Regions from separate parts of the Halomonas sp. BDJS001 genome, predicted to be linked through region 1. Evidence: predicted binding sites of a transcription regulator. Region 1 holds the regulator's gene; the other holds the start of a gene.

Region 1 (4,100 bases):
TGGACGCCCGTTTTGGCCTTTCATCGTCTGCTGATCGCGATTACGCCATTGAGATAGACCCTCGCGAAGCGGATGTGTTTACCCTGCGTCACCTACAGTCGTTAGGCTTTAACCGTATTAGTCTGGGCGTGCAGGATTTAAGCCCGCTGGTGCAGAAAGCGATTAACCGCATTCAGCCTCGGGTACTTACCGAAACGCTGATGGAGGAGGCGCACCGCCTGGGCTTTCGCTCGCTCAATATTGATCTTATTTACGGGTTACCGTTTCAGACAGAAAAGAGCTTTGCGAATACGCTTCGCCAGGTAATTGACCTCAACCCCGCGCGTCTTTCCGTGTTTAATTACGCGCACATGCCGGAGCGATTTGCCCCCCAGCGGCGTATTAACGTCGACGACTTGCCGGGTGGCGAAGAGAAATTGGCAATTCTGCGCGCCACCATCGAGATGCTTACCGCGGCAGGCTACGTGCATATCGGCATGGATCACTTTGCCCGCCCTGACGATAGCCTGGCCATTGCCCAGCGCGACGGTTCGCTACAGCGCAACTTCCAAGGCTACTCCAGCCACGCCCAGTGCGATTTAATCGGGCTTGGCGTTTCGGCAATTTCGCGCATCGATGACGTCTATGCGCAGAACCCTAGCGACCTGGCGCGCTATGAAGCGGCGTTGGATCAAGGCAAGCTTGCCACCGTACGCGGCGTGCGGCTGAGTGACGACGACCTAATCCGCCGGGATGTGATTGAGCGGCTGATGTGCGATATGGGCATTGATCTGGCGGCGGTCAGCCAGCGCTGGAACATTGATGCCCCCCGCTATTTTGCACCCGCGCTGGAACGTTTACAGGGCGCCGAGCAAGATGGCCTAATCATCCGTAGAGGTGATCAACTTATTGCCACGCCCATGGGGCGGCTGCTTATTCGCCATTTAGCCATGGCGTTCGATGCCCATCTTTCTGGGCAAACGGGACAGCGCTACTCTAAGATTGTCTAATCATCTTATTGCAGGCATGCTAACGCCACTACAATAAGTAAGAATTTACTAATTTTACCCTGACCCACTCAAGGAGCATCGTATGTTGGAACCCATGAGCAGCCGGCGCTCGCTACTCCACGAAGCGCGCTGCCAAACCTGCAGCCTTAGCTCGCTGTGCCTGCCGCTTGCCCTTGAGTTGGACGATATGGGGCAGTTCGATGCGATTATTCGCCGCCGTGCGCCGCTGAAAAAAGGCGAGCCTCTGTTTCGCCAAGGTGACACTTTCACCAGCGTTTACGCGGTGCGTTCAGGGAGTTTGAAACAGATCACCGCTGAAGGTAACGGCAGCGAACAGTTGACAAACTTCTACCTGCCCAGTGAACTGGTGGGACTGGATGGCATTGACGAAGAGCACTACCCCGGTAGCGTTATTGCACTGGAAACCACCACCGTCTGCGAGATCCCTTTTGACCGTCTGGATCTACTCTCGGAAGAGATCCCTGAGCTACGTGGCCAGCTGTATCGCAGCATGAGCAAAGAGTTACGTGATGATCGTCGTATGATGCGTCTGCTGTCGCGTAAAACCGCGGATCAGCGGCTGGCGAGCTTCCTGATTACGCTCTCGGATCGTTTTCGTCGCCGGGGCTACTCACCCTATAGTTTTCGCCTCTCAATGCCCAGAGCCGATATTGGCAACTACCTGGGCTTAGCAGTGGAAACCGTCAGCCGCATTTTAAGCCGCTTTCAGCAGCAGAACGTGGTAGCGGTTTCCGGGCGAGAGGTCAATATTCTCGACATGCCGCGCTTGATTACCCTCGCTGAAGAGGAAGAGCAAACGGTTAGCTGACGTTAAAGGCCTGGATGCGCCCTGCCAGCAGTTCCGCCTGTTTGGCCTCTAAGCCTTCAAAATCAAACAGGCTGCGGTCTGCCAACTGGGAGGGCGCAATATTGGTCACCGCTTTAAACATGCTTTCCAGGCGGCCCGGAAACTTTTTGTCCCACTCGGCGAGCATCTCTTTGACCACCTGACGCTGCATATTGGGCTGTGAGCCGCAGAGGTTGCAGGGGATGATCGGGAATTCCATCAACCGCGAAAATTCAGCAATATCAGCCTCTTTGCAGTAAGCCAATGGGCGAATAACGATATTTTTTCCATCATCGGATAACAGCTTGGGCGGCATCGCTTTCAGGTTGCCGCCGAAGAACATATTCAGAAACAGGGTTTCGAGGATATCTTCCCGATGATGGCCAAGAGCAATCTTATTGGCGCCAATCTCTTCGGCAAACCCATACAGCGAGCCACGCCGCAGCCGTGAACAGAGCGCGCAGGTGGTTTTGCCTTCTGGGGTCTTCTCCTTCACCACCGAATAGGTATCGCGCTCGACAATATGGTACTCCACGCCCAGCTTATCCAGATAGGCAGGCAGCACGTGTTCGGGAAAACCCGGCTGCTTCTGATCCAGATTGACCGCCACCAGTGAAAAATTAACCGGCGCATTGCGCTGCAAGTTGCGCAGAATCTCCAGCATGGTGTAGCTGTCCTTGCCGCCGGATAGGCACACCATCACGCGGTCGCCTTCATTGATCATTTGGTAATCAATAATCGCATTGCCCACTTCCCGGCGCAGACGCTTTTGCAGCTTGTTAAATTCACGCTTCTGCTTGGCATCAGCCAGCTCTGGCTGGTTTTGCTCAGCGTTAGCTGGGGTGGCTACAACTGTATCAAGGTGAGCAGGATCAAAGTGATCAAGAGATTGCATGGTATAGGCACTGCCGAGGGTATGGTGAAGAGAAGAGGTGCTACACAGAAATAATTGGGGGCTATTCTAACAACACTCTTCGCCTTGACCCAACTACTCGTGGCTCCTCCCTAAGCAGCCTGTGCCATAACACGCTGCAGGCGCATATACAGCAGTGCGCTGGCGGTGGCCTCGCCCAGTACGCTCTGCACGCCCATGGCGGGCACCTGCCAGCATGCCAACGCCTGGGTGAAGCTGCTGGGCGCTTCTACCTGGGGATGCAGTCGCCGCAGTTGGCGCTGATGCAGTCTCGCCACATCGACTTGGGCATTGGGCAGAGCAAAATTTAGCCGCTTGGTAAGCAGTGTATTCAACGCCCCAATACGCTGCTCCAACTGCCAGCCCACTATGGGTCGATTGCCGATAAATTCCACTAACGCGCTCAAGTTAGCGCTGCTTGGCGGCTGCACCTCCCCGGCCTCGCACAGCAAATGATGACGGCGCAGCGTCGCGCTCTCGGGCTGTTTCGTATTGCCTAGCGTCATCACAAAAGCGCGGCTGGTTCGTACCTGCTGCTGGCTTAGCGCCACCGCAGCCAAGCTGATCACCGGCGATGACGACGTGGGCGCTGTCGTACAGGCGAGTGCTACCAGCTCCTCGCCCATATAAGGTTGAAACAGCCAGGCATAGGGAGAGTCTGCACAACGCCGACGATCACTTTCGCGGCGCAACAAGGTGCGCAATGAACCGCTAAATAGCGCTACGTGTCGATCTAACAGCCGCATTCCGCTCACGAATACTCCAAATGATAACGATGGGAAAGCCGCTGCTTAAAGTCTTTGACAATATGCATCGCTTCGCGCAGAAGGTCGCGCTCCAGGGAAGAGAGGTTTTGCACGACAACGCGATTAGCGCGACTGCCGTTTTGGGAGTTAGCTTCTTTTGTGTCCGAAGACGTTTCCAACGCGTTAAGCTGTTGTTTAAGACGCAGCTCAGAAAACAGCGCCAGGGCCTCCCCCAGATCCTCTGCAAAACGACGATCCAGGCGACCATCCGCCGCTAGCGCATCCAGGCGGTCAAAGGTTGAGGTAGCTTTAATCCGCCGTTCAAGCGCCATGGTGCGCACACCGTGAACAATCGGAAAGATGCCACCTTTCTTAATATCGATACCGTGCTGAGGCTTTTTCAGCGAGCCAAACAGCGTCAGCGGGGTCGAGAAACGCAGCGCCGTGCGGGCGAAATAGGAGAGCAGCAGCTCATCGCTCGAACAGCGTTCAAACAGCTCATCACGAACACTTTCAAGCAGGCTTGGGTTACCCGCCACTGCGTGGGCATCGAGCATAATCGCCAGCTTCATCAGGCTGTCGCCATCGCGCTCCCTGGCCCACTT
Region 2 (4,100 bases), 2.0 Mb from region 1:
TTAATATACCTTGCTGCTGAAAGCGGTTGATGAGGCGACTGAGTGTCTCTACTGCCATACAGAGATAGTCGGCCATTTCTTGTCGCGACATGGCCAGTCTGAAAGAGTAGGGCGAATAGCCCCGAGCAAAAAAACTCCTCGACATTGCAGCAAAAAAACAGGCTAATCTGACGTCTGCAGGCTGGCTAATCATTTGCCACATTCGTGAGTGTTCAAGGCTCATGGCCCGACTCAAGCAGCGCAGCAATTGCATATGGTTAGTTTGAAGGTTGGGAAACTCTTCAATTCGTCTAAAGGGGATGTGCAGTAAACCGGATGTTTCAATGGCAATCACGGTACCTGCATAAAATCCCTCGCCAATAGCATCTAGGCCAATAATGTCGTCAGGTAGAAAAAAGTGTGTAAGCTGCTCATTGTCGTTTTTGCACTGAAGCGTTTGTTTTAGCATGCCAGATTGTACGATGTATAAGCCTTGAAAAGCATCCCCTTGGTATAATAGCGTTTTTTTTCTACGCAAGATTAATATGGATCGAGATAGGTTTTTCAACTCTTGTACAATTAAAAGGGAAGAGTGACTGGAAGTCGCTCGTTGTTCGAGATATGGCTTATCCAAACCAGTAAACGTTTCCATACGTTTTACCCTAGATTCTGCAACGAAAATTAGTGCAAGCGCCGTGAGCCACGAACGATTTTTAAAAATGGTTTTACCGTAAGTATTGTAATTCAGTTAGTTATGTGTTTTTTTTGATTTTTTAGACGCTGGCGAAATTAAGCGTAGAAGAGATTTTGAGTTGTGCAATACGAAAAAAGTAGGTGTTTTTTATATTTGAAGTTTATTTAAAAAATGGCTGTTCGTGATGATTCTTAAGTTAAAAAAGAGGGGGGCAATATTAGGTAGCACCCTGAAGCTGCATCTTGCCAGTTAATTCAGTCTTGGCGTTTCTCTGGCGAACCAGTGTTCGACTGGTCTTGTCGAAAAGAAAGCCTTGTTCATGGCTGCTTCACGTAGCTCCCCGGTGCATCTTCTAATGGCGGATAGTCGTTTGACCCTAGAGTTGGCTTTCTAACCAGAGGCCCTGAGCGTTTCTCAAGCCAGATTTGCCACTCTTCCCACCAGGAGCCTGGCTGTATGGTTGTGCTCTCAAGCCAAGTGTCGGGGTCAATATAACTATCTTTTTCATGGGCCACCGTTATTCGGTAGTGCCGGTGAGGGTGCTCAGGAGGGCTAATAATGCCCGCATTATGGCCACCGCTGGTGAGCAGGAAAGTGATTTCAGGTGCATCAGAAAGCAAGTGCAGTCTGTAAGTGGATCGCCAAGGTGCAACGTGGTCCCATTCGGTGCCGACACAGAAGATCGGTACCTGTATATCGCTAAGCGCTACTGGGTGGTCATCCACCCGCAAGCTAGGGTCGCGAAAGCGACGATCCTGAGGTAAGGGGATAATGCAAGGAGGGGCATTGCGGTCAAAAGCCGAATGGCTAGCCCAGGAAAGCAAGCGTAGCTGTTTTTTAAGCGCTTTTTGTAGCAAATGAGCTTGGGTTCCTGGCGAAAGGGCCAGGCTGGATAGCCAGTCCAAATAAGTAAGCATGACCGACGAGGGTGAAATACCCATAGTCAGCCCCGCCAGTGAAGCACGCACTAGTCTATCAATATCTTGGTGCTGAGAATTTTCGTAAAACATATGTCTCATGCCTCACGTGCGGTTATTAACATGGGCGCAGTTACGCTTATCTAGTATCAGTGTCTATTTCACTCTTCAGTTTGGTCGCTGACGAGGAAAACTCAAGCTCTGAAATTTATATTTTATAAAAAGCAGTTGCTAAGAATAATTATCAAGGGTGTTGGATGAATTTTGGGTGTTATGTTCTGTTTTGATCTAGGTCAATTTTTACGTATGTTAATACTTTTTGATGACTTTAATAATCTACTTTTCATTTGGGGTTGGGCTATAAAAAATAAAATGGTTATTTGTGATCATTGAGAGAATTTGTCGATACTGAAATGGGCAATATGTTTTGTATTGCTTGTGTGAAAAACCTAAGTAGGAGTGATGAAATGAACAAGACTGCCATCAAACCTTCAGTAGAGGATAAAAGTAATGCCCAGACACCTAGTCGTGCATTGAGCCCCTTGGATGAGTTTGACCGTATGATGGAAGGGTTTTTTGAACGCAGTTGGATGAAACCCTTCTTTAAAGACGATGTATTGAAAGAGCGCTTGGGGCTGTTCTCTCAACGCAACCCTAAGGTTGATATTATTGATCGCGAAAAGGAAATAATAGTACGTGCTGAAGTTTCTGGAATTGATCGAAAAGAATTGGAGGTTGAAGTGACTGAGCATTCGGTAATATTGAAAGGTCAGCGGTCTGGTGAGACTGAAGAAAAAAGGATGAGTATTTTTATTCGGAAATATGCAAGGCTCTTTTTCTAGGACGGTTGCTTTACCCGCTGAAGTGGATGCGCAAAATGCTGACGCTAAGTTTAAGGATGGTATCTTGACAATTACTTTGCCTAAAGAAAAAAAGACTTCACGACGTAAGTTAGACGTTAAATTAGCCAGCTGAGTCAGGTAAGTAATTGTTAATAGGTAATGTGTGCTAACTGAAAGTGTCTGCGCCTAAGTTCACTCATACGGTTAAAGGAGATATAGCTATGTTTAAGTCAGATACTCAAATTCAGCAAGATGTGCTTGCTGAACTCAATGGGAATCCTCCGTTCGCGCTACAGATATTGGAGTGGAGGTGAAAGACGGCATTGTGACACTGGCTGGGCATGTCGATAGCTATGCAGAGAAGTGGCATGCAGAAACCGCAGCACAGAGAGTCAGCGGTGTGAAAGGGGTTGCGGTAGAAATTGACGTGAAGTTGCCAGGAAGTAATCAGCGCACCGATGCGGATATCGCACGAGCGGTGAAGAACACGCTGGAGTGGAATGTATTTATACCCAATGATCCGTTGAAAGTAATGGTAGAGGATGGTTGGGTGACGCTGACTGGAGAAGTTCCCTGGGAGTATCAACGCCGTTTGGCTGCTAGTTCTATCCGCTACCTGGCCGGTGTTACCGGTGTTAGCAATCAAATCGTTCTAAAACCTAAGCCGACGGCGGCGGCTGTCAAGGCTGATATTGAAGCCTCACTGAAACGTAGGGCTGTTCAGGATGCTAACGCCATCAAAGTAGAAGTGCATGATCATGATGTAACACTGAGTGGGAAGGTGCACAGCCTCGCAGAAAAAAACTTAATACATAATGCGGTCTGGAATTCACCCGGTGTTTGGAAGGTTACAGATAATATAAAAACTTAATGCGTTGGCTGTTGAGAAGGGGGAAGGGTCGACGAATCCCAGGGGGGAGCGACGACCCTTTGTCTTTTTGGCTTCGCTTTTCTGGAATGTAGTGGGGGGAGATTGGTGTTGACGCTGGCGTTATGAGCGCCCCGACTTTGCGCAGGGCGTTGGCGTGTTGTATGCCCCGAGGCAAACTGTGTATCTGGATACGTTGGCGCATCAGGTATCCTCTACGCTTCCCTATCCCACCGTCTGACTCTTGCCAAGGAAGTTACCCATGTTTTCCCCAAAACGCGTTGTCCTCACCTCGTTCATCGTTATGTTTGCGCTACTGCCACCCACGCTATTCGCCCAGGATGCCCACATTGGCAGCGTGCGTACCGAGTTCAAGCTGCTGGGCCCGAACAACACCATTGAAGTGGAGCGCTTCGATGACCCTAAGGTTGAGGGTATTTCCTGTTATCTCTCCTATTCGCAGATTGGCGGAATCTCTGGTGCGGTGGGGCTGGCTGAGGAGGCCAGTGAGGCGAGCGTGGCGTGTCGGCAGACAGGGGAGATTGTCTTCGACCCCGCGGAAGTAGAGGAGCAAGAGGTAATTTTTAGTCAACGCCGCTCGGCGCTTTTCAAGAATATGCGCGTCGTGCGCATGCATGATGCAGAAACAGAGACCTTTGTGTACCTGACCTATAGCACCAAGCTGGTTGATGGCTCGCCTAAAAATGCGATTACGGCTGTTCACTACGGTGATTTAGGAGGCGGGCAATAATTGATTCATGGGCGCCTAGCGAGGATTGCCGAACGTTTGTGTCCAGTAG

Evidence for each region. The regulator FNR, encoded in region 1, switches genes on or off when oxygen is low (the NO sensors DNR and NnrR bind a similar motif). The targets are predictions, from matches to a motif close to TTGATNTANATCAA.
Region 2: OM794_RS07420 (Hsp20/alpha crystallin family protein) is a predicted target of FNR. The motif match lies at 1,874-1,887, and genes of this name have one in related genera.

Annotation. Positions count from the first base shown of each region.
Region 1 covers NZ_CP110535.1:3,674,384-3,678,483, forward strand. Annotated here, with positions in the region: gene hemN (oxygen-independent coproporphyrinogen III oxidase) at 1-989, shown strand, start outside; gene fnr (fumarate/nitrate reduction transcriptional regulator Fnr) at 1,072-1,818, shown strand; gene ttcA (tRNA 2-thiocytidine(32) synthetase TtcA) at 1,811-2,731, opposite strand; gene OM794_RS17165 (DNA polymerase III subunit epsilon) at 2,842-3,495, opposite strand; gene OM794_RS17170 (DUF294 nucleotidyltransferase-like domain-containing protein) at 3,501-4,100, opposite strand, start outside.
Region 2 covers NZ_CP110535.1:1,646,517-1,650,616, forward strand. Annotated here, with positions in the region: gene OM794_RS07410 (helix-turn-helix domain-containing protein) at 1-631, opposite strand, end outside; gene OM794_RS07415 (poly-beta-hydroxybutyrate polymerase N-terminal domain-containing protein) at 991-1,683, opposite strand; gene OM794_RS07420 (Hsp20/alpha crystallin family protein) at 2,058-2,432, shown strand; gene OM794_RS07425 (Hsp20/alpha crystallin family protein) at 2,413-2,565, shown strand; gene OM794_RS07430 (BON domain-containing protein) at 2,743-3,303, shown strand; gene OM794_RS07435 (CreA family protein) at 3,563-4,051, shown strand; gene OM794_RS07440 (CAP domain-containing protein) at 4,067-4,100, opposite strand, start outside.